2 regions of the Brevibacillus sp. WF146 genome follow, and region 2 is predicted to be linked to the other one. Evidence: a T-box and tRNA genes for the amino acid it is inferred to sense, from the RefSeq annotation. Region 2 holds a T-box; the other holds one or more tRNA genes.
The links. The T-box of region 2 lies ahead of A6764_RS16635 (valine--tRNA ligase). A T-box ahead of a tRNA ligase gene usually reads a tRNA of that ligase, here a tRNA-Val.
Positions count from the first base shown of each region.

Region 1: it encodes a tRNA-Val, which carries the amino acid that the T-box ahead of A6764_RS16635 (valine--tRNA ligase) is inferred to sense. The anticodon was not compared.

Region 1 is NZ_CP109943.1:1,502,194-1,518,547, reverse strand. It holds gene A6764_RS07430 (UDP-glucose dehydrogenase family protein) at 1-483, opposite strand, end outside; gene A6764_RS07425 (lysylphosphatidylglycerol synthase transmembrane domain-containing protein) at 476-1,414, opposite strand; partial or broken gene A6764_RS07420 (IS256 family transposase) at 1,965-3,167, opposite strand; gene A6764_RS07415 (M48 family metallopeptidase) at 3,258-3,980, opposite strand; gene A6764_RS07410 (type I restriction endonuclease subunit R) at 3,995-7,099, opposite strand; gene A6764_RS07405 (restriction endonuclease subunit S) at 7,131-7,694, opposite strand; gene A6764_RS07400 (IS256 family transposase) at 7,754-8,980, shown strand; gene A6764_RS07395 (restriction endonuclease subunit S) at 8,982-9,875, opposite strand; gene A6764_RS07390 (type I restriction-modification system subunit M) at 9,881-11,416, opposite strand; tRNA gene A6764_RS07385 (tRNA-Val) at 12,201-12,276, opposite strand; tRNA gene A6764_RS07380 (tRNA-Ile) at 12,309-12,385, opposite strand; gene A6764_RS07375 (phosphatidylglycerophosphatase A family protein) at 12,628-13,188, opposite strand; gene A6764_RS07370 (alpha/beta hydrolase) at 13,538-14,242, shown strand; gene A6764_RS07365 (hypothetical protein) at 14,245-14,403, opposite strand; gene A6764_RS07360 (2'-5' RNA ligase family protein) at 14,554-15,063, shown strand; gene A6764_RS07355 (GNAT family N-acetyltransferase) at 15,169-15,624, shown strand; gene ltrA (group II intron reverse transcriptase/maturase) at 15,701-16,354, opposite strand, start outside.
Region 2 is NZ_CP109943.1:3,332,412-3,348,765, forward strand. It holds gene A6764_RS16600 (prepilin peptidase) at 1-134, opposite strand, end outside; gene A6764_RS16605 (hypothetical protein) at 224-478, opposite strand; gene A6764_RS16610 (cation:proton antiporter regulatory subunit) at 697-1,194, shown strand; gene A6764_RS16615 (cation:proton antiporter) at 1,197-2,426, shown strand; gene A6764_RS16620 (ketoacyl-ACP synthase III) at 2,491-3,483, opposite strand; gene murC (UDP-N-acetylmuramate--L-alanine ligase) at 3,640-5,022, opposite strand; gene A6764_RS16630 (bifunctional folylpolyglutamate synthase/dihydrofolate synthase) at 5,024-6,394, opposite strand; gene A6764_RS16635 (valine--tRNA ligase) at 6,438-9,110, opposite strand; T-box leader at 9,149-9,396, opposite strand; gene A6764_RS16640 (STAS domain-containing protein) at 9,462-9,773, opposite strand; gene A6764_RS16645 (ATP-binding protein) at 9,867-11,105, opposite strand; gene A6764_RS16650 (PP2C family protein-serine/threonine phosphatase) at 11,102-13,207, opposite strand; gene A6764_RS16655 (hypothetical protein) at 13,364-13,546, shown strand; gene A6764_RS16660 (hypothetical protein) at 13,604-14,599, opposite strand; gene A6764_RS16665 (aminoglycoside phosphotransferase family protein) at 14,586-15,584, opposite strand; gene A6764_RS16670 (LysM peptidoglycan-binding domain-containing protein) at 15,598-16,354, opposite strand, start outside.

The DNA of each region.
Region 1 (16,354 bases), 1.8 Mb from region 2:
GGCGATGGCCGATCCCTCCCGCAAAAATTCAGGGTTGGTCGCCACCTCAAAAGAACAAATGCCCGCCAGCCGTTCCCCGAGAAATTCCTTCACTCGCTGGGTCGTGCCCGGCGGGACTGTGCTCTTGATCACGATCAGTTTGTCTTCCGTCATGTGTTCGCTGATGGTGGACACGGCTGCGAACAGGTCGGACAGTTCGACGCTGCCATCAGGGAGACTGGGGGTTCCCACCGCGACAAAAATGACATCAGCGGATCGAATCGCCATGGAAGCATCGGGGGTAAACGTCAACAGTCCCTTCTGCATACTCTGGGCCATCCATTCTTCCAGTCCCGGTTCGAAGAAAGGAACCTGCCCTTTGTTCAGCGATTCGATCTTCTCCTTGTCCACATCGGTACAAACGACAGGCCATCCAAAAGCAGAAAGGCCGACCGCTGTTGTCAATCCGACATAACCCGCTCCCAACACGGCAACCTTATCCATTGCTCTCACCTCTGTTCCGATTCTTGCTGATCCAACTTCTCAATTCGCTCCATGGTATGGGGAGAGCGATCCACGCCCACAGCCCTGCCAGATAGGAAAAGGCAAACTTCCATCCGTGAGTCAGCAATGCCACCTCGTATGCTTGCTGCCAGCCCACACCAGCAGTCACCAGCGAAAACGTCATGACACTCTCATACGTGCCCAACCCGCCAGGCGTAAAATGAAACAGCTGCCCTGCGATCGTCATGCTGTTTACCCAGAGACCTTTCAGTACGGAAAGATCGATGGACAAGGCATTCGTCACTCCCAGCACAACAAACGCTTCCAGCCCCCAGCTGGCAGCAATCGCCGCACAGATGAACCATCCTTTGGTGCCTGTAAAGGCTGTTTTGACGATCTGCACATGTTTTTTCAGCAAGGGCTTTTTCATCCCCCAGCGGAGCAAAACAACCAGACCTGCTGCCCCGATACCAGCGACCAGAAACAGAGTCGTCCACGTGTATGCAAGCCCCATCCAGAAGACGCCGATCCCCGCATATGCCGCCAGTACCAACAGATCAAGCGATCGCATCACCACGACAGAATGCAGGGATTCATCCCACTGCACATCCTTTTCTTTCGCCAGCAATCCAATTCGCACGGCGTCCCCTGCCTTGACGGGCAAAACGTGATTGATGAACAAACTGTAGAATTGCGCATACAAAAAGACAGAAAACGCGACATCCTTATTCACATACCATTTCCAGGCAAACGCTCTGAGACAAAAGGCCATCCCATAGAAGAGCGCCATCCCAGCAAGCGTAAACGGATGGTGAAGCAATGTGAGGAGCTGTCTGTTTATCGCCTTCAGATCCAAAAAGAACACGCACAATCCCACAAATGCGGCAAACAACATCAGTTTACACACAAAAAAAAGCAGACGCTTCCCCATACTCATCATGTCCCTCTTCCCGCCTGGAGGTTTACGCACGTCCTTACTTCCATCAGAAAGATTATAAAGATCATAAAGGCAGTTCGCAATGATTCTCAGCTTCTCCCTGATTTTTCCGCCGGACCATAAAAAAACCCCTGCATTCGCAGAGGTTCCCGTCTGTAGACAAAGTCCGCGGTGCCATGTGTGATGGTTCCCGCTCGCTCTCTTGATGACCAGCGAAGGAGTGGGTAGCGTCCGCTCCAAAACGCGGAACGGGCAGGAGGGCCAACATCTGGGTATTTCGAAGAAGTCAGACTTGTGCCCCCTGTTTTCCTCACGTCCTGCGCTTCTCCGCTGAGGAAGTCGTTAGAGGAGCTCGTCTCGGCCCCCATCACTCCATGCCTAGTATTTTTTCTCCGACTTCGCGTAGCACGATAAGGGGAAGGACAGTGCCTTTCCTGATGTCCTATCGATGTAATACACACCATCATCCAATTTGAGTGAGAGGGTCTGTCAATGATTTTGTGTAAACTCCAATAGCCGTTAGGCTCAGCGGAGATATGGTTGAAACTCGCTTCGGAAACTGAACGGACAGTTGTAACAGAATTTGGCCCCAGTTCTGAACTCTCCCCGTCCACTTTCGTAACACATCCATGGTTGCCAGGTAGAGCACTTTGAGCAGGGCTTCGTCTGTAGGGAAAATGGCTTTTCCTTTGGTGACCTTTCTGAGTTGGCGATGGTAGCTCTCAATGACATTGGTTGTGTAGATCAGTTTGCGAATTTCGGGTGAGTACTTGAAGAAGGTGGAGATTTCCGCCCAGTTCGTACGCCAGGAACGGACAATAAGGGGGTACTTTTGTCCCCACGTCTGCTCGAATTGATTCAGTTCTTCCAAGGCGGCCTCTTCCGTGGCCGCTTTATAAATCGGCTGCAGGGCCGACGTGATCTTCTTGATGTCTTTGTAGGAAACGTATTTGATCGAGTTGCGAATCTGGTGGATGATGCACTTCTGGATTTCCGTGATGGGATAGCAAGCGGAAATGGCCTCGGAGAAGCCGCGAAGATTGTCCACACAGGTAATGAGGATGTCTTGCACACCCCGGTTTTTCAACTCGTTTACGACATGAAGCCAGAACTTTGCCGATTCATTTTCCCCGATCCAGATGCCAAGTACATCTTTGTGGCCTTCCAAGTCAATGCCAATGGCCATGTAGGCGGCTTTGTTGACGATGGCACCGTCTTGTTTCACCTTGAAGTGAATGGCATCCAGGAACACGACCGCATATACCGCCTGCAAGGGACGGTTTTGCCATTCTTTGATCAGCGGGACGATCTTGTTGGTCACGTTGGAGATGAGGGTAGGAGAAACCTCGATGCCGTAGAGCTGCTGCAGGTGATCCTGAATGTCGCGGGTAGAAACACCCTTGGCATACATGGCAATGATTTGGTCTTCGATACCCGTCACGTTCGTTTGGTTCTTTTTGACGATGGTCGGCTCAAACTCACCGGCCCGGTCACGCGGAATCTGAATGTCCACATCGCCGTACTCGGAACGCACCTTTTTCTTGCTGTAGCCGTTCCGGCTGTTGGTGGTTTTCTTATTTTTCGTGTCGTGCTTGGCGTAGCCAAGTGACGTCTCCAGTTCGGCTTCCAGCATTTCCTGAAGGGTCTCGGCAAACAACTCCTTCAAGGCCGACTGGACGTCTTCCACCGATTGCATGTTCTTTTCCTTGATCCACTGCTTCAGTTGCTCTTTGGACATCAGGCTCATGGGCTCTCCCAACCTTTCTTAGAATTCATTGTACCCTATTTTGAAGGTTAGGAGTTTACACAAAATAGTTTATAGACTCAAGTTTTCGGACTACAACTCCCGAACAATCTCTTCATCTAATATTGCTTTCCGTTGTTTCCAATCAGGCATCAATGCGGAAAGAAAGCTGTAAAATTGATAATCATGGTTTTTATATAAAAAATGGATGAGCTCATGTAAGACCACATAATCGATACAGTATTTGGGAGCCTTAATCAGCTCGAAATTAAGTAGTATGGCATGAGCATCACTCAAACACGATCCCCATCGTGCCTTCATCGTGCGGATGATCAACTTGGGCTTCCTAACATTATACTTTTGTACCAAAGCATACATCTTATCCAGGGACTCATTGAATACAGTTTCGGCCCTGTTTCGTAACCACTCTCCAAAAAGTTTCTCTTTTCTCTTGAAGTCTAGCTCGTCTTTCACATAAAGGTATATAAATCCTCGATAATACTTAACTCCCTCTGATTCACTTTCTTCAACCCTCAAACGATACTGCTTACCTAAATATTTAAATGACTCTCCGCTAACATATTCCTTTTCGCTTTGTACCTCTGGTTGAACATCTTCAAAAAACTGTATGTTCTTCAAGATCCATGCCGCTTTCTGTTTTACAAAACCGAGAATAAAATCCAGCGGCACTTTCTCGTTTGCCGAAACCATGACTGTCATATCGGGTTTGATGTGAAGATTGACGTGTTTTACTGGTTTCCGTACTAATACAAACGGAATCACCTTTCCTCCGAACTCGACCTGTTGAATCTGCATGTCACCACACCCGTTTAATATCGTCTCAAAGCAACCGTCTTTACACCTTCAATGATTTTGTCAATCTGGTCAAAATCCAGCTTCAAGCCGTGTTTCTTAGCAAAATCGTAAAGTAAATCATCTAGCTCCTGGGCAATGCGATTATGCACTTCCGTATTGTCGTGCCAGTCTACTTTGCTATTGTCCTCAATGATTTTCGTGATTTTAAGTGCTAGGTTACCCATGATGTTTTCGTTAACGACGTACGATGCATTCGCTTCCCTAATTACTTCATTAGCTACTCCGTAAAACGCCTGAGCATTGGGACACTTTCGGATGTTATTGGGATAGGTGACGCCTGACGAACCTGAGCGAAAATCCCGCAAAATCTCCTTCATCCGTTGCAGATATTCCGCCTCGCTGATACGCTTGTCCTTATACGCCTGGAGGGCTTCTTCGATACGTTCGGAGAACTTTTTGTAGTATGCAGGGTTTTCATCCCATTTGGTTTCGATTCGCTTGGACAATCGGGTACGAATCGCGTCTGCCTTAGCCCGTGGGGACTGCAACCGTTGTAACTCTTCCTCAAATCCTTTCTCGTCCATGATATCCACGGGATTCGTGATCCGTATGACCTCTTCCGCTGAAATGTAGTTGTCCATCAGCATCTGCATTTTGGCTTCATATTCTTTGTGGTCAATCGTATCGCTGTACCTCAGCTTCACGCTTTTGCGGAGTTCCTGATAAAACTTCAAATCCTTCTTGTATCGATTGAGTTCCTCCGCTCCCAATGCCCTGTACACATTTTCCGACTCCAGGGCGATCCCCAAATGGCGTCCAAACTGGCTGAGCACGTTGTAAAAATGTTCCCTGAGCTCCTCGTTTTCCAGGAGAACCTCGTATTCTTCGATGTCGCTTTTGTTTTTCACAGGGATGAAAATGTTCATGAGTTCCGTATGATAATGCCTGAGCGTTCCGATAACACTGATCACATCGTACAATGTGCCTTTTAAGTCCTTCGGGTCGAAATTCTCCAGACCCGCCCCCGAATACATCTCCATCGCTTCATCCAGCTTGTCGAGCAATCCTCGATAGTCAATGATGAGACCGTAATCCTTGCCTTCGTACAGGCGGTTCACCCTAGCAATGGCTTGCAAGAGTGTATGTTCTTTCATCGGTTTATCGACATACAAAACCGTCGCTCTTGGGGCGTCAAAACCCGTCAGCAATTTATCGACAACAATGAGAAGGTCGATGTCGTCGCCGTTGATAAATTCATCCTTGATCGCTTCTTCGTAGGCTTCCTCGTTCCCGTATTTGTCCATCATCCGTTTCCAAAACTGCTGAACTTTATCGTCGGTGCTTTCGTCCACCTCATGATGCCCTTCCCGCTGATCAGGGTGAGAAATGACCACGGCACAGTACAAATCGCCCAGTTCTTCGAACGCCTCCAGATAACGGATGGCTTCTTTCTTGCTGTTCGTCGCCAACATGGCCTTGAAATGAGATCCTTGGGTCTTGTAATTGTGCAGAAAATGTTCGTTGATATCGAAAGCGATCATTTTAATCCGCTGATCAGACGAGGCAATGCGTTCAAACTGGCTCCACTTTCGCATCACTTCTTCTTTTTGCTTTTCATTCAGGTGGCGGGTGATCATCTCCAAACGGTGGTCGATGGCTTTGCGGTTTACCGTTTGCTCGACCATCTTGCCTTCGTAGAGAAGTGGGACAATCGCCTTGTCACGAACCCCGTCGGCAATCGTATAGGCATGGATCAGCTTACCGAATTTGACCATCGTATTTTTTTCTTTTTTCATCAGCGGTGTCCCCGTAAAACCAAGGTAGCAGGCATTGGGGAATACCTGTTTCATTTTGTTATGCAGTTCCCCGTACTGCGTCCGATGGGATTCGTCCACAAGGATAAAAATATCTCTGGAGAGAATCGGCTTTTGTTTTACCGCCGCTGTATCAAACTTGTGGACGAGGGTCATCACAATGTCGGCATTGTTGTCGTTGATCAAATCCACCAAATGTTTGCCCGATGTGGCTCGGCTTGCCTTGAGCCTGGTATGATGAAACGTTCGGTGAATTTGCTTATCCAGCTCTTTTCTGTCTGTCACTACAATGACCTTCGGGTTGATGTATTGCATCTCTGTAAGCAGATACTTGGCCAGCATCACCATCGTGAGCGATTTCCCCGAACCTTGGGTATGCCAGATGACCCCGCCTTGGCGATTGCCGTTTTGGTCGGTCTCCTCGACGGTTTTGAGGATTTCTTTGATGGCAAAATATTGCTGGTAACGGGTGATCTTCTTCTCATTTTTGTCAAACAGCACAAAATAGCGTGTCAACTCCAGCAAACGCTTGGGATGGAACAGGGAAATGATGTTTTTATCCTGATTCGTCGGCAGACGGTGACGCACCGTCTTGCTGATTTGTTCCTGCAACCAATCTTCGTCTTCTTCTTTCCATACCGACCAAAACTTCTTGGGTGTGTTGCATGTCGCATACTGAGTTTCGTTCTTGTTGGTTGACATCAAGATCTGAACAAACTTGAATAGTTGAGGGATGTAATCCTTGCCCTGGTTGCGGATCATCTGGCTGATGCCCTGCCCTATGGAAATCGAGGCTTTTTTACATTCGATGACCGCAAAGGGTATCCCGTTAACGTAAAGCACGATGTCAGGACGGGCTGTGTCTTGCCCGTCCATCTTCTCGACCACTACTTCTTCCACCACATGAAAGACATTGTTTTCAATGTTGTCCCAATCGATGTACTGAATCGTGAACGATTTCTTGGAGCCATCGGGCAGATTTTCAGTGTAGCTTCTCCCCAGCATCAACGATTCGTAAATCTTCTCGTTACTTTTCACCAATCCGTCCGTCAGCGGCTCATCTAAATCCCGAATCGCCTGCTGGATATTCCGTTCGCTGAAGCGATGTGTAACCCCTTTGTATTCATAAGTATTCAGCTCCCGAAGCTTTTCCTCTAGCACATTTTTCAAAATCACGTAAAATTGATTACCCCGCATCGCTTCCGCTTCTTTGTGAGTCAGGTAACGATAGCCTAACGCCTTTAACACCTCAATGGCTGGCTGCTGGCTGATATTCCGTTCATCATAATCCTTTGCTTTGGGCATATTTTCACCTCCCCATTTGCAAGGTGAAGCGTTAGCACTTCACTCGAACTTTTCCTGTAAGCAACAATTGCATGAGGCCTTTTTTCTGTTGTTTTAGAGCTTTGAGTTCTTCCTCCAAAACTTTGATTTCTTTTTCAGATGTTAATATAATCTCTGCAATTTTTTGTTGTTCATATAACGGCGGCAATGGTATTTGTATCGTAGAAAAGTCTTTCCATCTTAGACTTCCTCTTCTATCTACTGAAGCAGACATCATTGTTTCAAATATTCGCCTATAGGTTTCTGTTTTTAATAAGAAATACAAGTAATTGTTGTCAACCTCTTTTTTTGCTTTAAATACTGTATACATAGGACTTACTAATCCGTAATCATACAATTTCTGTAATCCAATCGACCCTTCCTCAATATGATTTGTAGCATAGACAAAATGATTCCTTTTAACTACCTTATATTTAGTCAAATTTTCACTGAAAACTTTTTTGCCAAAATATTTTAATGAATCAACTAATCCATCATATTTGGTACACGATAAAACAGTTGAGTCCATATAATTGTGTAAAAACGGAGTCTCTTTAAAATAAGAGAGCCATTTCAAAAAACCCTCGGTTAGAATGAAGTTGTCCAGACAACATTCCAGGAGAGGGGATTTTGAAAATGGCTCATTACCAGATTACTGTAGATTCGCAGCTTTTGCAGCAACTATTTCTCGGAAATTCGCAGGATTCGGGGGTGGCCAAGCTGCTGGAATCGGTATTGAATCAGGTATTGCAGGCCCAGGCTACGGAACAGCTTTCTGCGGAACCGTACGAACGTACAGATGAACGTCAAGGTTATCGAAACGGTACATATCCTCATCAATTGACCACGCGTGTGGGAACGGTCACCCTTCGGGTGCCACGAATTCGAAACGGAAAGTTCTCGACAGAAATGTTTGCCCGCTATCAGCGAAGTGAACAAGCCTTGGTTTTAGCTCTCATGGAAATGGTGGTGAATGGGGTATCAACTCGAAAAGTTGCCCAAATCACGGAGGAACTGTGTGGAACCGAATTCTCTAAGTCTACTGTTTCCGACCTGTGTAAACGCCTGGATCCGATTGTAACGGCTTGGAACAACCGAAATCTACGAGAGAGCTTCTATCCATTTCTCATTGTAGATGCCCTCGTTTTAAAGGTGCGTGAAGAGGGGCGTGTACGCTCTCGTGGCGTGATGTTGGCCTACGGGGTGAATAAGGAAGGCTACCGAGAAGTCCTTGGACTGATGCTTGGAGATAGTGAATCAGAGGCCAGTTGGAGTGAGTTTTTTAGCTGGCTGAAAGATCGAGGCTTGCGAGGCGTAGAACTGATTGTGTCCGATCAACATGGTGGGCTCGTACGAGCCATTCGTACTCATTTTCAAGGGGTGACGTGGCAACGGTGTCAGACTCATTTTATGCGAAATATTCTTGACGCCACCCCCAAGCAGCTGCAGGAGGAGTTGTATCCCCGTGTTCGTGCGATTTTGGATGCCCCTGATCTTGAAACGGCACGGTTGTTGTTGCAACAAACGGTGGAAATATACGAGGCCAAAGCTACAAAGGCGATTTCGGTTTTGGAGAATGGTTTTGATGATGCCACAGCCATTCTTCTGCTGCCCGAAAAGTACCGTAAACGACTTCGGACAACAAATGGCATGGAGCGACTCAACGAAGAAATTCGACGACGAGAACGTGTCATTCGCATTTTTCCTAACCGTGAATCGGTTATTCGCCTAATCGGAGCTTTGCTTATGGAGATAGACGAAAAATGGGCAAGTGGCAAAAAGTATCTCGATATGGCAGAGTATTTGGAATGGCGAGAAACTCAGGCAACAAAAGCGGTGTCTAAAGTGACTCGCATTGGCTAATTTATTTCTCTACCGAGGGGAATTTACACACAAATACGGACTTGATCGATAAAACCGTGTACTCCTTATTGTCTTTATTAGTTATTGATACTTCTTCTGCAATATTTCCTATTTTTTCAAATGACCACTCCCATGGAATACTGAACCACTTTACTTTTTTGTAGCCATCTGGAACTTTACCTTCATTTAACATTTCCAAGCGTTTGTTAATTTCTTTTGAACCTAAGTTACTACCATCATTCCATCGAATTTTCCCTGTCAATAGATTCTGCATCAAGCCTTTTTTCTGCTCTTTTTTCTGCTCAATCAGTTTCTCTTTTAGCTCGATGGCTTTGTCCCAGGTGGAAAGAATATCGGCTATTTTATTTTGTTCAGCAAAATCAGGGACTGGAACTTTTAATTTATTCATGTCACTAGCTAAAATATGTTCAACTGTATTACCCGTTTTTATTTTATAAAAGAGCTTTTTTCCATAATCCGAATTGAATAGATAAGAATAGTAGTAGGAATTCACTTTATCTTTAGGTGTCATTATAATTAATGCATGACAATTGCTATTTATATATTCATCATTTATTACTGCACATTCCCCAACGTGACCAGATTGAACCATTACTATATCGCCTAAACTTAGCCTTGACTTTTGTTGTTTTTCATGGAACTCTTGGCTAACATAAACAATATCTTCTGAAATAATTTTTCCGTTTTTTATATTTTTTCCTTGCAGATACTTCACCCCTTGTTCAACATAAAAAGGGGTGGCTGTTCCGACAAAACCATTTCTGATTTTAGGAAATAGGGAACTTAACTTTTCAATTTTCCATTCAGAGGGGATAACACCTACCGCTGTTCTTTTATATCCTGCGGGGATTTCATCTATATTTGACATGGCCATTAGTTTCATACCCCCTTCAATCCCAACTCTTCCAAATACTTTTCCATCTGCCGCTCTACTTCCTGAAGCTCTCGCTTGATGTTGGCAATGTTCTCCTTCACCGCATCCATATCAACCAGTTCTTCTTCCTCAAACGTATCGACATATCGCGGAATGTTCAGGTTGTAATCGTTCTCTTTAATCTCATCGATGCTTGCGACATAGGAATACTTGTCAACGGTTTCGTACTTCTCATACGTCTCAACAATTTTTTGAATATCCTGCTCCCTAAGCCTGTTCTGGTTTTTTCCTTTTTCGTAGTTTCCTTCTCCCGAGGCATCAATGAACAGAACGTCTTTTCTCGTGCGGTTCTTCTTAAACAACATCACACATGCGGGAATACCTGTACCAAAGAACAAGTTTTCTGGCAATCCGATAACGGCATCGAGCAAATTATGCTTGATGATTTCTTTCCGTATTTTCGCCTCGCTCGCGCCTCTGAACAGCACGCCATGGGGTAGGATCACCGCCGCTCGCCCGTTTTCCGCAAGCGAATAGAGCATATGCAGGACAAAAGCATAGTCTCCTTTGGATGCAGGCGGCACTCCCCATTCAAATCGCCCATGTGGATCCAGGCTTGCTTCCATCTTGAACTTTGCGTCGTTAATGCCTTCCCTCGCGAAGCCCATCGCCCATTTGTCGAGCGAAAATGGAGGATTGGCGACGATTACCTGGAATTTCATCAATTTGCAGTCTTTCAAATGAAGCGGATTGGCCAAGGTGTCTCCCCATTCAATCCTTGCATCGTCAATGCCATGCAGATACATGTTCATCAACGCCAGGGAATGGGTTTGACCGTTCCGTTCCTGTCCATAAACTGCCACTTTTCGGCTTGGCACTTGTCTGACCACCCGAATCAGAAGGGAACCCGAACCGCAAGTGGGGTCGTAAATCCGATCGTTTTCCTGCGGTTTGACCAGTCTCGCCAATAGTTCTGATACTTCTGGCGGCGTAAAAAATTCTCCGCCTTTTTTGCCGGCATCGCTAGCAAACAAACTGATCATGTATTGATAGGCGTTACCGATAATATCCTCGTCCTCAAGCACTGATGGACGCAAATCCAGCTTGGCGAAATCCTCCAATAGCGTTTTTAGCATCGCGTTTCGTTCTTTCGTTTTTCCCAGAATCGCTTCGGAGTTGAAGTCGATATTACGGAACACGCCCCGCAATTTTCCCGTATTTTCATTTTCCATATGTTCCAAAGCTTTGTTGATGATCTCACCAATTTCAGGATCGTTCCGTTTGCTGTAAATGTAATCGAACGTGGAGGATTCATCGAGGATAAACCGCTCCCTGGACATCGCCCGCTTAATCCGTTCCTGATCACCGTTATATCGTTTAACGTACTCTTCAAGCCGTTCTTTGTATGTATCGCTCAAATATTTGACGAACAGCATGACCAAAACATAATCCTTGTAAATGCTGGAATCAATTTTCCCTCTGAATGTGTCACATGCCTGCCAAAGAACCGCATTTATATAGGCTTGCGTTGTTTTTTCCATGTTAGCTCCTCACATTTCGATCATTTTATACGGGATGTGTAACCACCTTTAGAACTTGTGCTTTTCAGCCATTAGTTGCTGATACAGCCGTTATTCTTTAAGATATAATTGCTGTATCTCTGTAATCAACTGTTGTTTCGATAAATCCAGTTCAGGAAACTCAATATTCTCCACTATTTGCTTGTTGGTGCTTGGAATGTTGGTTCCTGTTTGTGATCCTCAACAACAATTCTCCCTTTACTTTGTCCGTGTTCAAATACCATGCAACATAGCCTGGTAGTACATTTCGGTTTCCAGCTCCTATTTAATCAACACCGCTGAGCATTTTTAGTAAACAAATGCACTGGATTCTTGGATGAACTGGCTAACCGAAATAGTGATCCTTGGCAAATTGAATTCCAAAATAGTTGTGGAGCATTTTTAGACGGTGATGCTTGGTTTTGTCTTCAGTGTGGCTAACCTCTACAGGGTTCCCCTCATTGCCAGCACGGTCAGGATTATAACGATCAACCTCATCGCAATATACGCCAAAATTATCTCCGAGCTGCTAGGGCACGCCAATATTTTGACACCCATAAACATTTACTGTCGCACTCTACGAACTGCGACCAAGAATCGGCTAAACAATTTTTGATACGTTATTGGCTACTCAACAAAAGCCAAGGAAACACTCCTGACAGCGGTACTAATTATTTTCATCCCAGATTGCAATACTAGATTGTTAATTAAGTCTATTACAATAGAAAAAAGCCTTGATTACCAAGGCTTTTTTCTATTTCTGTTATGGTGATCCGGACTGGGTTCGAACCAGCGACCCCCACCCTGTCAAGATGGTGCTCTCCCAACTGAGCTACCGGATCATGTCGTATGTACTTCGCAAACACCTGTCTCATGGTGGGCCCTGTAGGACTCGAACCTACGACCAATCGGTTATGAGCCGACCGCTCTGACCAACTGAGCTAAGGGCCCGAATCGTACCGGACGCCGATCACATGATTTAATATACCGGATTTTCTTTTCGATTTCAAGAGGAAAAATCAAAATTCCAGTAAAAAATTTTACCGACATAGAAAGAACCATTCTCTGCCTTACCACACGCGCAAGAGAATGGCCCTGTTCTCGCTTTGTTTCCGGTAATTCTTCTGCTGCATCTCTATCCACATGTAACCGTATTTTGCGAAAGCTGTCCCGGGAGCCGTCCGCTCCCTTTTTCACCCCGCCTGATCCGCCTTCTTCTCCTCAATCCGGATCTCCGCCTGCTCCGCCTGCTGTTCCTGTTCGTCGCGCAGGCGGTGGGCCATGCGGCTGGAGGCGTTGGCGGCGATGCTGGCGACGAGGTCGTCCAGGAAGGTGTGGACGCGTCCGGAGCGCTTGGTGTCCAGGCGTTTGATGACGCCGACTTTATGTTTGTCCAGGTGGCCAAAGGTGGTGACGGCGATGCTCCCGTAGCCGAACACAGAGCCGAGCGCCAGGGTTTCGTCGCAGCCGAACAGGCCTTCGTCCGTCGCGATGAGGGTTTGAAGCGGCTCGGACAGCATGCCTTTTTCCGCCAATGTATCCAATTCCACGCCGACGAGGATGGCGTGCTGCATTTCCCTCTTTTCCAAAACGGCTTTTACGCTCTCAATGCAGGGTTCCATGGTCAGGTCGGGATGGTACGGCGACTGCATCAGATAGACGATTTCGGCGATGTCCTCCACCGTGACGCCGCGTTCCGCCAGACGCGTCAGGGCGGCATTTCTGACTTCGCTGCTGTGTACGTGCTTCTTCATTGAGACAACCCCTTCCACCATTGAGTGAAGTCATTCCCTATCATAGTATCATACGATGGCGGAATTGCGACAATCTTTCGGCTGGCGGGGTGTCCGTCCGAGGGAGGAGCTGCATGGTGGTAAATGTGGCGAGATGGGTCAAGGCTTATGGTAATCGAGGCAAGGGCAAAGACTGAAGCAAGCGTAAAGAAACGAAACAAGGGTAAAGATCGAAGCAGGGACAAAGATCGAACCAGAGACCCCACAATCGCGCCATACGCCCGACTTGCCTGCCAACTAATGACCGGTTTCCCCCCGCCCCCTCCCCTCCGGTATAATGAAACCAGCACACCCAAAGGAGGATATCCCTGTGCCGCTGAATGAAATCACGCTGACGAGCAATTGCCTGGGAACCACGGAACGGCTCCTCATCTACACCCCCGAGCGGTACTCCCCGCTCTACTCCTATCCCGTCCTGTACGTGCAGGACGGCGAGGACTACCTGTCGCTGGGCCGGCTGGCGACGCTTCTGGAACAGCACCACCGGGAGAAAGAGATCCCGGACCTGCTCGCCGTCTTCCTGCCGGTGGACAAGGCCCGACGGTACGCGCGCTACCATCCGGACGGCGACGAGCATCTGGCCTACCGGCGCTTTTTGGCCGTCGAGGCGGTCGGGTACGTGGACCGTCACTACTCCACCCACCCGCTGGGGCAGGCGCGGACGCTGCTGGGCGAGTCGTTGGGCGGCGTCGTGTCGGTGTTTACGGCGCTGGCGTATCCGCACACGTTTGGCCAGGTGGCCTGCCAGTCGGCGGCGATGGATGAGGCGCTGAACCGGCGTGTCGCAGAGACGGATCTACCTGCTTCCCTGCACGTCTACCTGGAAGTGGGGACGGCCGAAACGGCGGTGGAGACGTCGCGCGGGACGCTCAACCTGCTCGCGGCCAACGAACGGCTGCGCGCCATCCTGGAAACAAAAGGGGTCACCCTGGCTTACGAGACCTTTGCGGGTGACCACACGTGGGGATATTGGCAGGCCAACCTGCCGCGCATGCTGCGCACGCTGTTTGGGTAAACTTACCGTGGTCGTTCTTCCTGCGTGCCGTCTTCCTTTCCCGGCGAGACGAGCGCCTCTTCGAATTCCGCTTTGCGGATGACCGTAATGATCGTAAAGGTAAGCAGCGCCAGCAGAAAAAGAACGAGGAACATAAAGGTAATCATCATGGCTGTTTTCACGATGGATTGGACACCTCCCTGCTGTTAACAGTCTGTCCCGTCGCGGGAGGAATATACGGGTTGACGCATAACATTACACAAATGGAGAATTTTCTGTTAAAATAATTGGATATGATGGCATGTTCAAACGTGAAGAAGGAGGGGTTCCATATGAAATACAGTATCGTCGTATTCCCATCCAGCAAGGTGCAAGAAGTGGCCAACTCGTATCGAAAGCGCTACGACCCGACCTACGCTTTGATCCCGCCGTATATCCGACTGAAAGAGGCTTTTGACCTGGAAGACGCCCGTCTGCCCGAACTGGTGAGCCACCTCGAGCAGGTAGCCCAATCGACGGAAAGCTTTACGGCTCATTTCCACCGCATCTCGTCGTTCCACCCGACCAGCAACGTGATCTACATTGCCGTGCAGAACAAGGAGCCGTTTGTGGCCCTGCACGAAAAGATTGTAAACAAGTGCGTCAATACCCCGGAAACGTACGCCTACGTGCCCCATCTGACCATCGGTCGCGATCTGTCCAACGACGAGCTGCGCGACGTGACCAGCCAACTGAGCATGGTCAAGATCGACCTGACCTCGGAAATTGACCGCTTCCACTTGATTTACCAGTTGGAGGACGGCATCTGGAGCGTGTATCAAACCTTCCTGCTGAAAAAGTAACCACGCGGACATACCGCGCGGGCGAATGCAAGCGGACTCCGTTCGAAAACCCCTTCACGGCTAGCGGGGAGGGAACTTCTGTGCAGAGCGAAAGGAAGCGTGACGATGAATCAGGTGTACCAAATCGAGACTGTCCAGTCTGACAAGCAGATGAACGATGCCCTGTCGGTGCGGCGGGTCGTGTTTATCGAGGAACAGCAGGTGCCGGAAGAGCTGGAGATTGACGAACATGACCGGCCGGACACAGGGACCGTTCACTTCGTCGCCTACGCGGGGGAAACGCCCGTCGGGGCAAGCCGTTTGCGTCCGTACGCTCCCGGTGTGGGCAAAGTGGAGCGGGTCGCCGTGTTGAAAAGCGAGCGCGGCACCGGCCTGGGCCGGGAGCTGATGCTGGCCATGGAGGAAACCGCCCGCCGTCTCGGCTACCACAGCCTCAAGCTGAACGCCCAGACCCACGCCCAACGCTTTTATGAGAAGCTCGGCTACCAACCGCACGGTGACGTGTTCGACGAAGCCGGCATTGAGCACATCGCCATGGAAAAGAAACTGGATACAAACTAAGTAATCGAGTAGGAGGGGGCGACTAACCCCCGTCCTCTCACACCACCGTACATACCGTCCGGTATACGGCGGTTCATCAAGCTTGACGAAGTGCGAAATATCGCTGCACCAAACTCATGAGCCCTTGTTGTTGCCAGTAGGTAATACCAAGGGCTTTGTGAATGTGCGGAGATTTGGTTGTTCGCCATGCACCCTTGCGGGTATTTGCAATCTCCAGTGCTTTGCTGTGGGGAAGACCGAGGGAACGAAGTTCGCGGTATCGCGTACGGATTCGTTTCCATTGCGTCCACAGGCAGAGACGGAGCCTTCGGCGAATCCATTCCTCAATCCGCAGGAGGTGGGTTTTCGCCTCAGCCAACGCAAAATATCCGATCCATCCCATGAGGTATTGGTTGAGTTTTTGAATTCGCTCCTGTATAGGGATGCTCCAATGCGGGTTGGTCAGTTGGCGAATTCGTTCTTTTAACCGGATGATCGATTTGGGATGCAGGCGTATCCGTGCCTCTTTTCCCGGAGCAAAGCTAAAGCCGAGGAACTTTCGATTGCACGGCCGATCTACCGCACTTTTCTGTTGGTTTATCTTGAGTTTGAGCACCCTGGTCAAGTATCGCTCCACGCTCGCCTTTACCCGTTCCCCCGCGCGTTTGGTGCGGACATAGATGTTGCAGTCGTCCGCATAGCGGCAGAAACGGTGTCCCCTCCTTTCCAGTTCCTTGTCCAAGTCGTCCAG
Region 2 (16,354 bases):
CAGAGAAGCGACACAGCCGCCCGGTGGAAAAGCGGAGAGCGGCAGGGAGCGGACGGGCCAAAACGACAGGCCTGTCTCCAGACGTACCAGCCGGCGGCAGTACCGAGGCCGCCCGCGAAGAGCGCTCCCCACATGTCCACAGCGATGCTCCCTCCCCGTTTTTCTTCCCTGCAACGATTCTATTTCCTTGCAATGGGACAAAAACAGAGCGCGGCCGCACGCGTCAATCCAGCGATCTCGTTTTTCGCAGGCCATGCTCAAACTGGTGCAGGTGGTCTATGCGCTCGTTGACGTATCGGAAATCCTCTTGCCATCCCTGCTTCTGCGTTTCCTTCACGATTTCCGCCTTCTTTTCCAGCGCCTTGATTTCGTTTCGCAGGGCGATGATGATATCCAGAAAGGTGTCCATGTTCATCTGCCGGATTCTCTGAATAAACTGCCATTCCGCCTCCGTCAACCGATATTGTTTGTTTGCCACGGACGTATCACCTTTGCCAAATGTGTCAATTTTGAATCATCTTGTTTCAAAATGTAGACGATTTGACGTCGTACTTTATATAATCGTATTCGAATATACTTATGTCAACGCCGTATTCAATAAAAGAGAGGAATGCACGCCATACTACCATGAAAGAATTCCCTCCCCCTCGTTGAAGACATGGTTGACGTTAGCTCATCTGACAGGAGGCGATTGTTGTGTTCAATATTCGGGAGTGTGACTTGCCTGGTATCGGGCGAAAGTATCAAATCGATACCAGGGGAGGAGACAAGCTGGTGGTCGTCATTCACGACGACGGTCGAAGAGAGCTGTACCACTTTGACAAGGACGACCAGGATGAAAACATCTCCATGGTCACGCTGGATGACGACGAGGCGCGCCAGGTAGCCGGCATTATCGGCGGGATGACCTATAAGCCGAAAGCCCTCGATTCCATTGAAATTGCCCTGGATGAACTGGTCATCGAATGGTACAAGATCGAACCCGGTTCGATCTGCGTCGGAAAAACGATCGGCGAACTGGACATCCGCCAAAATACAGGGGCGATCGTCATTGCCGTCATTGAAAAGGATCACAAACAGATCATCAGTCCCGGGCCGGAGCAGGTTCTCTCCGCCGGCTCAACCCTGGTGGTTGCCGGGGAAAGAAAGCAGGTGAAGGCGTTAAAAACCACGCTTAGCACGGGAGGTGAATGATATTGGAGCACATCGTGTTTGAGGTTGGCCTGGCCATCGCGTTGATTGCAATCGCCGGCTTTATTTCCATCAGACTCCGCTTTTCCATTGTTCCCTTCTACATTCTGGTCGGCATGGCGGTGGGGCCCCACGCCCCTGATATCGGCCTGTTTGACCTTCGCTTCATTGAGAGTGCTCCGCTCATCGAATTTATGGGCCGGGTAGGCGTGCTGTTCCTGCTGTTCTACCTGGGGCTTGAATTCTCCGTCGGCCGCCTGATCAAAGCAGGGCGCTCGATCGCCGTAGGCGGCACCATCTACATTGCCATCAACTTCACGCTTGGGCTTCTGTTCGGGTGGGCCGCCGGTTTTCCCGCAAAAGAAGTGCTGGTGATTGCCGGCATTACCACCATCTCGTCCAGCGCCATCGTGGCAAAAGTGCTGGTCGACTTGAAACGGACGGCCAATCCGGAAACGGAGATGATCCTCGGCATCATCATGTTTGAGGATATCTTCCTGGCCCTCTACATCTCCATCCTGTCCGGACTGGTGCTGAGCGGGGCCTCATCGATTGCGGGCGTGATTTCTTCCGCATTGATCGCGCTCGGCTACATGCTGCTGTTCATCATCGTGGGACGAAAGGCTGTCCCCTTCCTGAATCGCGCGCTGCAGATCAAATCCAATGAAGTGTTCATGCTCGTCGTGTTTTCCGGCCTCTTTCTGGTCGCCGGCTTCTCCGAGACGATCCACGTCGCAGAGGCGATCGGAGCGCTGCTCGTCGGCCTGGTGCTGGCGGAAACGGAGCATATGAAAAGAATCGAGCACATGATTCTGCCCTTCCGCGACTTTTTTGGCGCCATGTTCTTCTTCAGTTTCGGCTTGACGATCGATCCCTTGGCGCTGAGCGGGGCCGTGTGGCTGTCTATCGCCGCCGTCGTGATCACGCTGATCGGCAACTTTACGGCCGGTCTGCTCGCCGGACGGAGCGCCGGCCTGTCTCCCAAGGCTTCCTCCAACATCGGACTCACCATTGTGTCACGCGGTGAATTCTCCATCATCATGGCGAATCTGGGCAAAGCCGGCGGCCTTCTCGACATCCTCCAGCCGTTTGCCGCCCTTTACGTGTTAATTCTGGCGATTCTGGGACCATTGCTGACGAAGGAATCGAAGCGGATTTACAACCTGCTGAACCGGGTGCTCCCTCTGGAGCGGACGCGGCAGAAGAAGCCCGCGGAAAGTTCCGGCCAGCATTGACAGCAGGTGAAGGCGAATAGAAGGAGGCCGCCCGGATGTGTTCCGGGCGGCCTCTTGCGACCGATTACGGCATCCATTTGACCAGCAGACCGGCGTGCACCAGCCCGCCGCCAAAGCCGTAGAGGAGCAGGGTATCCCCGGGCTTCACCTTTCCGTCGCGGATGCCCATCGAAAGCGCCAGCGGAATGGTGGCCGCCGAAGTATTCCCGTAGTACTCCATGCTGTACAGCGTCTTCTCCAGCGGAAATCCGCTTTTTTCGCAGATGGACTCGATCATCCGCAAATTGGCGCTGTGGGGAATGAACCAATCCACGTCCCGCAGCGTGAGTCCTGCCCGCTCCACCACCTCCGCCATGCCTTTGGGAACCGTGGTGACCGCCCATTTGTACACTTCCCGGCCGTTTTGCACGATACAGCCGTTTCCTGCCAGTTCCGCCTCGCCCATTCGCCGCGACAACCCCGTGCGGTAGAGATGAATGCCTCCTTCGCCTTTTGTCCCCAGATGGGCGGCGAGGAATCCCGGGTTTTGCTCATCCCGCTCCACCAGCACCGCCCCGGCACCGTCGCCGAACAGGATGCAGGTGGTCCGGTCCGTGTAGTCGGTTACCTTGGACAAGGTTTCCGCCGCCACGACCAGCACTTTTCGATGCAGACCCGCGCTGATCATGCCGTTGGCCATGTGCAGGGCATAGGCAAACCCGGCGCAGGTGGCATTCACATCCAGCGCTCCCGCCTGACCGATTCCAAAGCGGGCTTGAATCCGGCTGGCGACGCTGGGAAAGGGGTAGTCCGGCGTGGTCGTGGAGACGAGAATGAGGTCGACATCCGCCACCGTTTTCCCATACGTCCTGATCATGTCCTCAACAGCGGCGATCGCCAAATCGCTGGTGAACTGGTCTTCGTCAGCAATCCGCCGCTCCCGTATGCCGGTGCGCTGCACGATCCACTCATCCGACGTGTCCACCATCTTTTCCAGGTCAAAGTTGGTCAGCACACGCGCCGGCACGTAGGTGCCAATGGCCGTGATGCGTGCTTTCGATGCCGTTTCCATACTCATGTTTCCTCACCTCGCTCGTATTGTACTCCCTATTATAACACTAAGTATTAGTACCTGGTACTAAGTTATGCACTTCTCCTGCAGGGGCCCCCGCAAAAAAACGCCCGGACCGTCGTCGTCCGGGCGTTTTTCGCCGTTTTCCGCATGTGCATGCCGCTACTTGACCAGCTTTTCCACCAGCCAGTAGGCGGATTTCCAAATGTCGCCAGCACCCATGGTCAGGACCATGTCGCCGGGCCGCAGCGCGTTGACCAGATGCTCCTGCACCTGCTCTTTCGTCGGGATGTACTGCGCGCGCGGGTGGCTGTTGGTGCGGATCTTTTCCACCAGCGCTTCGGCGGTCACTCCTTCGATTTTGGCCTCGCCTGCCGGGGAGTAGATGTCGGTGACGATCACCTCGTCCGCTTCTTTGAACGCCCGGCTGAACTCATCCATGAGAAAATACGTGCGGGTGTATCGCTGCGGCTGAAAGACGGCGATCACGCGCCTGCCCGACGCCCGGGCGCCGTTCAGCGTGGCGATGATCTCCGTCGGATGGTGGGCGTAGTCGTCCACCACGAGAATGTCACGCGCCTCTCCGATAATCTGGAACCGCCGTTTCGCCCCTCTGAACGAGGCCAGTGCCTCCGCAATCTCGGCGAAGTTCAGTCCGGCTTCCAGGCAGACGATGATGGCCGCCAGCGCGTTGGCGACGTTGTGCTTGCCCGGTACGTGAAGCGTCAGCTCGCCGAGCAGCGTCCCGCGGCGGTACACCTCGCAGTGGGTGCGGCGGTCGCCGCAGACGATCGACCGTGCGCTGAACTCCGCCTGATCCGCAAACGACGGGTGGATGGCGTACGTGATGACGGTCTCGGATACGGCTGTCATCATCTCCCGGACATGCGGATCGTCCAGGCACAGGATCGCTTTTCCGCCCGTTTTCAAGTGACTGAGGAACTGCGCGTACGCCCGCTTCAGATTATTGAAATCGCCGCCAAAATGTTCCAGGTGATCCGGCTCGATGTTGGTGACGATTTCGTACACGGGCCGGTACTCCAGAAAGGAACCGTCGCTCTCGTCGGCTTCCGCGACGACGAAATCGCTTTTGCCCGCTTTCGCGTTGGTTCCCGCGTTCAGCAGTTCTCCGCCGATGATAAACGTCGGGTCCACCCCGCACTCTTCCAGAACGTGGGCGATCATCGAAGTCGTCGTCGTCTTGCCGTGCGCGCCCGCAACGGCCACGCCCGTCCGCTCGTTGAGTATGCGGGCCAGCATCTGAGAGCGGTGCAGCACGGGAATGCCGCTCGCCTGCGCCGCGACGACTTCCGGGTTATCCTTTGGAATACTGGTGGAATATACGACCAGATCGCTGCCTTCGACATGTTTGGCGTCGTGGCCGATATGCACAACGGCTCCCCGTTCCACCAGTTTTTTGGCCAGGTCGTTCATTGCGACATCTGAGCCGGTTACCTTGTAGCCAAGGTCGATCAAGACGCGGGCGATGGCACTCATGCCATATCCGCCAATGCCCACAAAGTGGACGCGTTGGGCCTGATCCACCCTATTCACCTGCCTCTTCTACTGTAGTGGGAAAGAAAGCGCGAACTTGGGCGATGAAGTAGAGCGAACCGCAGACAACCAACCAATCGTCGCCGTTTGCCCTCCGGCTGTCCTTCACCCAAGAAGAAAGAAACGCTTGCCAGTCGGAAACGGACTCGAGGCTTTCCGCCTGCCATCCTCCCGAGCAAAACGCATCGTACAACTGCCGGCTCCCGGCGGCGCGAGGAAAGTCAAACGTCGCAAGGTGAATGGTCTTCACACGCCCTTGCAGCGGTTTGAGCGCCTCCGCCATCCGAGCGAGCGGCTTATCCGCCAGTCCGGCAAACAGCAGGTGCAGCCGGGTGTCGGCCGTCACCAACCGCTCCAGACTGCTCACGAGCGCTTCTATTCCCTCCCGGTTGTGTGCCCCGTCCAACACGACCATCGGTCTTGACGAGACGACTTCTAGACGTCCTGGCCAGCGCGTTTGTTGCAGACCGCGGGCAATTTCTTCGTCTTCCAGCAAAAAGGAAAAGAAGTTGCGCAGCACGTCGATCGTCATCAGGGCAACGGCGGCGTTTTCCGCCTGATGGGGGCCGTTCATGGCCAGCCGGTAATCGGCCTCGTGCCGGCGGTGCAGGCTGCGGTAGCGGATGAGCTGCTCGCCCATCCGCTCCTCCTGCTGCTCAACGTCAAAGTGATGACCGATTGTGTACAGCGTGCTGCGTGTTTTCTCGGCGTGTTCCCGGAAAACGGCGAGCACCTCCGGCCGCCGTTCGCCGGTAACCACGGGCACACCCGGTTTGATGATCCCCGCTTTTTCCCGGGCAATCTCCTCCAGGGTGTCTCCGAGGACATCCGTGTGATCCATGCCGATGTTGGTAATGACGGAAACGAGCGGATAGACGACGTTGGTGGAGTCGAGCCGTCCCCCCAATCCCGCTTCCCACACGACAACGGCGGGTCTGGCAATCTTGGCGAAGTAGAGGATGGCGATCAGGGTGATCACCTCAAACTCCGTGGGCGAACCGTACTCCGTTTCCGCCGCGCAGCGCTCCACGAGCGGCTTCACTTCGTTGGCCACCGCCACCAGGTCATCCTCCGGAATCATGACGCCGTTGAACCGAATCCGCTCGCGAAAATCGAGCAGATACGGAGAGGTGAACGTGCCCACGCTGTAACCGGCTTCCAGCAGCATCTGCGTCAAATAGGCGCAGGTGGAGCCTTTCCCGTTCGTGCCGGCGACGTGGACAAACGCCAGCCTGCGCTCGGGATGATCCAGTTCCTCCAGCATCCACCGCATCCTCTCCAGGCCCGGCTTCTGCCCGAATCTCAGCAGCCCGTGCAGCCAGTCAAGCGTTTCTCTGTATCCTTCCAAACGGTTTTCGTTCATACCGCATTGCTCCATTCTCAAAAATATGCGAAAGGACGGCGGTTCATTCGCCTTTCAGTTCCGCCAGGCGGGCAATCACTTTGTCCCGCTTCTCCATGTAATCGGCCAGTTTGGCCTTTTCTTCGTCGATCACTTTTGCCGGGGCTTTGGCCATGAAGCCCGGGTTGTTCAGCTTGTTCTCGATCCGCTCCACTTCCTTGTGCAGCGTCGCCAGCTCTTTTTCCAGACGCTTGATCTCCTGGTCGAGATCGATCAGGCCGGCCAGCGGCAGGAACAGCTCGGCGCCCGTCACCACGGCGGACATCGCCTTGTCCGGCGTCGCCAACTGCTCGCTGATCTCCAGGCGTTCGGGATTGCAGAAGCGTACGATGTACTCTTCGCCCCGCTTCAGGCGTTCCAGCGCAACGGCGTCGCCCGGTTTGATCAAGAGCTCGATCTTTTTGGACATCGGCACGTTGACCTCGGCGCGGATGTTGCGCACGCTGCGGATCACTTCCATGAGCAGGTTCATCTCCGCCTCGGCGTCCGGGAAGATCCACTGTTCGTTGACGGTCGGCCACGCCGCCACCGTGATGCTCTCGCCCTGGTGCGGCAGCGCCTGCCAGATTTCCTCGGTGATGAACGGCATGTACGGATGCAGGAGGCGCAGCGTCTGATCCAGCACGGTGACGAGCACGGACTGGGTCGTCTTCTTCGCCGCCTCGTCGCTGCCGTAGAGCGGCAGTTTGGCCATCTCGATGTACCAGTCGCAGAGATCGTCCCAGATGAAGTTGTACAGCACCCGGCCCGCTTCGCCAAACTCAAACGCGTCCATCAGACGGGTCACGTCGGCGATGGTGGCCTGCAGACGGGAGAGGATCCACTTGTCCGGCGTGGACAGCTCGCCCGACAGGTCAATGTCCTCGTAGCGGAAGCCGGCCATGTTCATCAGGGCAAAGCGGGAGGCGTTCCAGATCTTGTTGGCGAAGTTGCGGTTCGCCTCCACCTTTTCCCAGTAGAAGCGCTGGTCGTTGCCCGGCGAGTTGCCCGTCGCCAGCGTGAAGCGGAGCGCGTCGGCCCCGTATTTTTCGATGACTTCCATCGGGTCGACGCCGTTGCCCAGCGACTTGGACATCTTGCGCCCTTCGGAGTCGCGGATGATGCCGTGGATCAGCACGGTCTCAAACGGATTTTGCCCGGTAAACTCCAGGCCGCTGAAAATCATCCGGGCGACCCAGAAGAAGATGATGTCATAGCCGGTGACCAGCACGTTGGTCGGATAGAAGTACTTCATGTCCTCGGTCTCTTCCGGCCAGCCCAGCGTGGAGAACGGCCAGAGCGCGGACGAGAACCAGGTGTCGAGCACGTCCGGATCCTGCTCCAGCTTGTGGCTGTGGCAGTGCGGACACTCGGTCACGTCGTCGCGGGACACAATCGTCTCGCCGCAGTCCTGGCAGTACCAGGCCGGAATCCGGTGTCCCCACCAGAGCTGGCGGGAAATGCACCAGTCGCGGATGTTTTCGATCCAGCGCAGGTAGTTGTTCTTGAAGCGTTCCGGCACGAATTTGACGCTGTTCTCGCTGTACGCATTGGCGATGGCGGCGTCGGCCAGGGGCTGCATCTTGACGAACCACTGCGTCGACAGGTACGGCTCGACGACGGCGTCGCTCCGCTCGCTGTGGCCCACCTGGTGGATGTGCTCCTCGATCTTGAACATGACGCCCTGCTCGGTCAGGTCCTTGATGATCTGCTTGCGGCACTCGAAGCGGTCGAGGCCCTGATAGCGGCCGGCGTTTTCGTTCATCGTGCCGGTTTCGTCCATGACCACGATCTGCGGCAGGTTGTGCCGCAGGCCGATCTCAAAGTCGTTCGGATCGTGGGCCGGCGTGATTTTCACGGCGCCGGAACCAAATGCGGGGTCGACGTAGTCGTCGGCCACGATCGGAATTTCCCGGCCGACGATCGGCAGGATCACCGTTTTGCCGATCAGGTGCTTGTATCGTTCGTCATCCGGGTGAACGGCGACGGCGGTATCGCCCAGCATCGTCTCCGGGCGGGTGGTCGCCACTTCGATGTAGCCGCTGCCGTCAGCCAGCGGGTAGCGCATGTGGTGCAGCGCGCCCTTCACCTCTTTGTAGATCACCTCGATGTCGGAGAGGGCCGTGCGGGCGACCGGGTCCCAGTTGATGATGCGGTTGCCGCGGTAGATCAGGCCTTTTTCGTAGAGGCGGACGAACACCTCGCGAACCGCCCGGGAGAGCCCTTCGTCCATGGTGAAGCGCTCGCGCGAATAGTCCAGCGCCAGCCCCAGCTTTTCCCACTGGTCGCGGATGTGTTGGGCGTAGATGTGCTTCCACTCCCAGACTTTTTCCAGAAACTTCTCCCGTCCCAGATCGTGGCGGGATATGCCCTGTTCGCGCAGGTTGGCCTCCACGCGGGCCTGGGTGGCGATCCCGGCGTGGTCCATCCCCGGCAGGAACAGCGTGCTGTAGCCCTGCATCCGTTTGGCGCGGGTGATGATGTCCTGCAGGGTCGTGTCCAGGGCGTGCCCCAGGTGCAGCTTGCCCGTCACGTTCGGCGGCGGGATGACGATCGTGAACGGACGTTTGTCCGGATCACGCTCCGCCTTGAAAAACTGCTTTTCGATCCAGTACGGATACCATTTGCTTTCCGCCGCCTTCGGATCGTAGTTCTTCGGCAGCAGATGGTCGATGTCTTGCGTCGGTTGTGTCGACATAGCACAGCCTCCTTCGGAAAATAAAAAAAGCCTTTCATCCAAAGGACGAAAGGATTGTTTCGCGGTACCACCTTTGTTAACGCACGACCTCCCGGAAAACAGGCGGGGACGTGCGTTCCCTCTGACACATAACGGCTGTTGACCGGTTTCGGCTAAGCGGCACCGCTTCACCGAAACAACTCCCGGGCGACCTTCGGCCATTCCCTGCCTTAGAGAATCTCGCAGCAGATGATTCTCCCTCTCTGCCAAGGCGTCCTGGCCTACTCTTCCCGTTCATCGCTTGTTCACTGTGGCGTTGTTGATCCTACGTTATTATATACAAACTGCGCACGGCCCGTCAAACCCGGCCTCCTACGCTTTTTTGACGCCAATGCCGAGCGCCTCCGCAAACCCCAGCAGTTCCAGGATGTCCAATATCTCTTCCCGCACGTTGACAATTTCCACTTGTTTGCCCGCCGCAAGCAGGTCCTTGGTGGTGAAAAACAGGCTGCAGATCCCCGATGAATCGACAAACGTCACGTCACGAAAATCAACCGTCACCTGTTGATTCCGCTCCCCGTATTCGCGCAGCAGCCGCCCCACTTTGTCCCCTACGGCCATGTCCAGTTCTCCGGCGAAAAACAGCGCGGCCTGTCCGTCCGCTTCCATTGCCCGGTATTCCATGCGCAAACTCCTCTCCTTGATTTTCTCATCACGTCAACGGTACTGACGGCTCCTCTGCTTACATTGTTACCCTTCTGTCCATTTCCCAAACATTCACACAGGGTGGACGCGGCACTCCAAGACCAGTTTCGTCCCCGCCGGCGAGCTGCCGATCAAGAGCCGGTCGCAGCACCGCAGCATGACGTGAAACCCGACTCCCAGCGATTCGCGGGTGGAATAGCCCTGGATCAGCGTCGCCCGCGGCAGTTCTTCGAGGTCGATGCCGCCCCCCTGGTCATGGACGACGGCGCGGCACACATCCCCATTCGCCCGGTAGAGGGTGACCGTTCCGCCGCTGCCGTGCTTCAGCGTATTGCTGGCCGCTTCGTTCAGCGCCACGATGTACTGCATGAGCCGCTTGTCCGCCATTCCGAGCGGCTCCAGAACCCGTCTGCACTCGCGCCGCAGCCTGCCCAAATCCTCCGGAGCCCGCACGTCAATGGCGGCCAGCATCTGCCCCTCCCTGATCAGCGCAAACAGTTCCTCGTCGGTCAACAGGACCAGCTTGTCGCCGGTCACCGCCGCCAGCACCTGCTTGTACAAGTCCCACTCTTTTTTCTGCCGCCGCCGCTCCTCGGCGATGGCCGCCGTGATGTCGATCAGGGCGAGGCCGCACGTCCGGTCCGGCAGGGGAGACGCGTACAGCTCGTAGACACGGCTCCCGTCCGGCGCCACCACCTGTTCCCTGAGCGCGGCTCCGCCGTCCGCCGCCCGTGCCGCCAGGCGGCGCATCTCCCGCTCCAGCGGCTCGTCCACCCGAGCCGTCCCGAGCGGCCGCAGGTGGCCGTCTTCCACCAGGTAGAGGTAGATCGCCTCCAACTGGCGCAGGATGGAGAGCTTCTGCAGTTCCTGCTTGATCATCCGGCTCCGCTCGTCGTCCCGCTCCCGCATGCTTTTCAACAGCGCGGCCGGGTCCAGCTCCCCGCTCAGATGCCAACTGTGAAACTCCTCCAGGAGCAGCCGCTCCAGCACCTCGTCCCGGCGCAGCACCTTTTCAATATCCAGCACGTAATACGGCACGTTGCGGATCCCCTGGACCACGCTGCCGATAATCCGGAAGTCGGCGGCCAGTTCCACCTCGATCCGGCCCTGCAGCGGCTGCTCGGGACAGTACAGCCCCACTGCCGTCCGGCTGACCGCGCGCAGCTCCGCGACGGCCTCCACGCCGTCCGCCAAAAGCGTCAGACGAACCTGCCGGGGCGGCAGCACCTTTTGCGCCGAGCGACCCGCCCGCAGTTCGTTCAGGCAGTTGCGGCAGGCGGGATCGTCGGGACACCGCTCACACAGTATCATGCTCCTTCCCCCTCTTTCTTCGCAGCCGATTGAAACTGAAGGATCAACAAGGATATGTCATCCGTCTGCTGCCCGGCCCGGGTCAGTTCCCAGACGCGCTTTTCCACCAGGGCGATGCGGTCTTCGGGCGATGTCCGGCATTCGTCCCACAGCGCGGACAATTCCCGGCGCCACTTGTCGGGATAGCGGCTCGAATCGTGCTGCTTCAGGTCCGGCAGGCCGTCGGTGTAGACGAGCAGCATGCCGTCTTCGGCAATCGGCATTTCCTCCCGGACGTAGCGGCTGTCGGGCGACAGCCCCAGGCCCAAGCCCCCGGCGCAGGGGAGCAGGCCGACCCTGCTCGCCGACAGGTAAACCGGCTGGGGATGGCCCGCCCGGCTGAGAAAGAGCTTGTGGGCAACCGCGTCGTACACCGCGATCAGCATCGTGATGAACGAGCGCGTTTTGCTCAAATCCGCATACAGCAGGTTGTTCAGCCTGTCGAGAATCAGATCGGGCTCCCAGCACGTCTGGATCACGGCCCGCAGCGCGCTGCGAATGCCGTTGGCCATCAGGCTGGCCGGCAGGCCGTGTCCCGATGCGTCCGCCACGACAAAGCAGGTGTAGCGCTGGTCAATCCGGACGTAATCCACGTAATCCCCGCCCACGTAGGCAACCGGCAGATAGACCGCTTTTGCCTGCAGGCGCGGCAGCACCATCCGTTCCTCGGGGATCAGCAGCAGTTGAATTCTCCGCGCCAGCTCCATCTCCTGCTCCATCAGGCGCAGTTCAAGCGACTGGTTTTCGTGCAGACAGCGCAGGACCAGCCCCCGCACGTTGACCGCGAGCAGTTGGAAAAAGGGGTGCTCCATCTCCCTCTCGTCCGCCTCTTCGGCCGCAGTCTTGGCCAGCACCACCACGTAGCGGGGCGCAAGCGGCGAATCCCGCTGTTCGTCGACGACGATCTGCTCCGCCACCGTATGCCGAATGTGCGGATGGTCCGGATTGCCCCGGACGCTCTCGTAATAGACGACGCCATCCGCCGACTCCAGCGACAGCCGCAGGTACAAAAGCGTGCCCATTTTGACGTACCAGGCGTCCACCAGTTCCTCGATCACCTGCTGCAGGTTTTCGTAGCTCACTTCCCTCATGCTTTGCTCGTTGCTGACAATCAGGAGCTGTTCGTAGCGCTGCTTCAACTGCAGAAGCTGCGCCATCTGGGCGTTTTTCCGCCGAATCTGCTCCAGCTGCTCCGCAAACTTCCGCTCCAGGCTGCCCACATGCCAAAAGGCACGTCCCATCAAGATCCGGTTGGCCCGGATCGTCAGCGCCAGCCTCGCCAGCGCGACCAGAGCCCCCAGGCCCATGCCGATCAGACTGAGGCGCGGAATGCCGGCGACAGTTACGGCTGCGACCACGGTTCCCGCCAGCAGCACCGCCACCATGGCGGTATCATGGAGAGAAAATGTCAGCCTTTCGTACGAATGGGTGCAGTCGTCGCTCGCCAGCGACCGTTCACGGCCGCGCTCACGCCGCTGGTGCGACCGGCAGAGAAATCCGAGCGAAGCCGCCCCCGCTCCGAACAGCAGAGCCGGAGGCAAAAAGGGCACCGCCGCCGCCAAAGCCGTGAACAGCAGGGTGGCCGCAAGCAGGCGCTGCCGTTCCTCTCGGGCCGCATCCGCCATCCGCCGATTGGCGAGAGCCAGGGAGACGGTCGGGAGCAGCAGCAGGAACCCGCTTTGCAGCGCCATCTGGGCGGCCAAGTGGCGGGCCATGTCCGGCATGAGCAGCAGGCAGACGGCAGAAGTGCCCAACATGGCGCACAGCGTCATCGCGTCCAGCACCGTCTTCCACCGCTCGTGGCAGAGGAACGGGGCAAACAAGGCGTGCAGCGCCAGCAGAAAAAGGAGCGAAAAGCACAAGCACAAGGACAGGCTGATCATCCGGACCCACGCGGCCGGGATGAAAGCCAGCAGGTGGCCGGCTCCCCAGGCGATCAGTCCCCATCCCTGCAAAAACGCAGCGTCATCCCAACGCTTTACGCCAGCCGGCCGGCGGGACAAGCACACCATATATGCGCCCGCGCCCGTGCCCAGCGTGTAAAGCAGAGCTTCCCAGATCATCGCGGATCCCCTTTTTTCGCAAACCTATCAGACTTTTTTCATTTTACCTTCCCGCTCTCTCCCGCGTCCAAACCTGTTTTTCGCCCGGCAGGCGGCGCGTTTGGCGCAAGGCACTGGCCGTATGCTTTCCGCATATGCTGAAACGAGGTGATCCCGATGAACAGCCGCTGGAAATACCACCCCGCCTATCTGCGGATCAAGTACGGCTGCAAGCAGATTCTGCTGCCGCTGATCGTCTTTCAGTTCATCCGCACGGTGATCGTTCCCACATCGTTTGACGTCGTCCTGCTGGCCATCCTGGCGCTCTTGTACGTGGCCATTTCCCTCGGCTGGCTGTAGGCGGCTGGAAGACAGCCGGGCAAAAAAACAACGCCCCACACGGTGAGACGCTGCTTGTTAAAAGGCCTGCTGGATCCAGCGGTTGAGCCGCATCAGCCGGTCCATGTCTTTTTCCAGCCGCTTGACGGCGTACAGCTCGCTCCAATCCCGCGTGTCGCCATAGTAAATCTCGACATCCCGCATCACCCTCTCCGGGTAGGTGAGGAAGACGGCGAGCAAGTCGATTTCTTCCGGCCGGAGCGGAAAGATGTTGGCGTAGTGATGAAACAGTTGGCTCGCTCCCGCCTCGTCGCCCGCCTGGTGAAAATAGGCACGGTAGAACAGGGTCAGGTCACGGGTGGGCGTGTCAAAGAGGGCGCGGTCAAAGTTCAGCAGCTTCCCCTTTCCCGAACGGTCGGGCATGATGTGGGCCGGATGGGGGAAGCCGTGGATGAGGGACAAGCGGAAATGGGCGTGCGTCTGGTGCCGTTCCCGCCACTCCCGGAGACGGGCGATCGCCGTCTTTGCCAGCTCGGACAGGTACGCCTGATTGGCCAGAAAGACCACGTCAAACGGCGACGGATACAGGCGCTCACGGGCCAGATCGGCCGCCTTCTCCGCATGTGCCAGCAGATGCTGCCAGCGGTTCAGGAGAGAGTCGATCAGCGGCTCCACCTTCCGGGGATCGTCAAACCGGAAGTTTTGCGTCAAATGGTGCAGCTCGGCCAATCGCTCCACGGTCGGCATGGCCCAGGCCAGCGGCTGATCCGCCCACTGTTCGCCTCCGGGCAGCCAGGCGGTCAGGTAATACGTGGTCTCTCCCTGCCGGACGTAAGGCTCGTCGTATTTCGTGTAAAAATACGGCACGGCTCCGTCCCATCCCCGCTGCTGCAGATGGCGCAATACGCCGCTGACGAGCAGCAGCTTCTGCGAAGAGATCCGCGTCCGCTTGCAGACAAACGATCCGTAAGGGGTCAACGCCTTGTACACGTTGGGGGGTTTCAGCACATCGACGGTCTGGGCGTACATGTCGTATTCACGAAACAGCGGAAAAATATCGTCAAAGCGGCTCATGCGCCGACTCACCCCTTGCTCCCTCGGCCCGCTCAGCCACGCGCCGCAGCAAACCGTCGACGGCTTGTTGTCGGACAAGGGCCTGCTCGATCTCCGCAGCCGAGGCCCCTTCCGGCTGACCATCATCCCCCACGTAGATTTCCATTTGTTTCCACAATTCCAGAGGCGACGCCAGAAACGCCAGCATCAGCGTGTAGTCGCCGTAACTGAGCGGTTTTGCCTCCTCGTATCCGTCGAGAAAGGCATCTACTTGATCTTCGTCTTCGTGCGTCAGGTACAGATCCCGCAAAAAGACGGCCACATCCCGCTGCTGAACGGACAGCGTCGGCTGGAAAAAGCCGCGCAGGTAAAGCTTGCCGTTGATCATGCCCCAGTTGTCCCGGTGCAGCTCGCCGTGCGAGACGGACAGCGCGGCCGGCTCGATCCGCGTGCTGGCCAAAAGGTCGGCGCTGCGCTGCAAACGCTGGAGTACAAGGGGAAACAATTCGGCCACCCGCCGCCGTTCCCCCTCCGCCCGCTTGTACTTGGCACGCACCGCTTCCCACAATTCCCGTGCCCGCCTCGACTCGGCCACTGCCTGAAGCTGTTCCTGGCGCCAGAAGTCGACGGCGGGAAACAGGCCGCTCTCCCGCTGGGCCGCGTGCATCATGCCGACGATCCGGCCGCATTGGCGGACGGTCTCGTGATCCGTCGGCACCGGTTCGATGTGGCGCAGATGGTCCGTCAGGGTAATGCCGCGGCTGGCCGTCACCAGATACGGTTTGGCATCCCGCGTGCGGATGAACCGTTCCAGTTCGCGAAACCCCTGCCGGGCCATCCTCTCCCGCCAAGCAAACGACCAGCGCATCACGTCCACACGCGGCCAAATGCGCAGTTCCTTGGTGCCCCGGTTCGTCTCCAGCAGATAGCAGTCCTCCAGCGGCGTCATGTGGATTACCCTCGCCCGATAGCGCCGACAAATCTCGGAAAGGTCGATTTTCTCCACGGTTCCCCGCTCCTCACACTGGAATGTACAAAATTTGCCCCTCCACAACCTGGTCCGCGTTCAACTTGTTCACTTCCAGGATCCGGGAGATGGGCAGGGAGTACCGCTGGGAAATGGACTCCAGCGTATCGTTGCGCTGAATGATGCACAGTTTCATCTGGCTGTACCGCTCCTGTTTGCTGCGGATGAACGAGGTGAGGTTGTGCATCGCTTCCAGCGTCGTACTGTCCGGCTCGAACGCGGCCGCCCTGCGGGAAGAACTGGAGGACGACTCGGCGCTTTCGGCCGCCTGCGCTTCCTGCTGGGCGCGGCTCGCCTGGGAAAAGATGGACGTCAGGTTCAGTTTCTCCCCTTCTTCCTTGGTCGGCTTGCCGGAGATGGCCACACGCACCTCTCGCTCCTCTTCCTCCTGGGGAGCAGCCTGCGCTTCCAGAACGTCCGGCTCCGCCTGCGCTTCGACGATGTCCGGCTCTTCCGCCTCCGCCTTGGCCTCGACCATTCCCGTTTCTTCCGCCTTTGCTCCGGCCTCGACCACTCCCATTTCTTCCGCCTTCGCTCCGGCCTCGACCACTCCCATTTCTTCCGCCTTCGCTCCGGCCTCGACGATTCCCGATTCGTCCACTTCGGCCTTGGCGATTCCCGTTTCTTTCACCTCTGCTTGGGCCTCAACGCCGCCCGTTTCTTTCACCTCCGCCTCTTTCGAGGATGCGAATCCGGAGGCAGCGGAATCGGGGGCGCTCTCCCGCCTGCTTGACTCCTCCCGTGCGGAC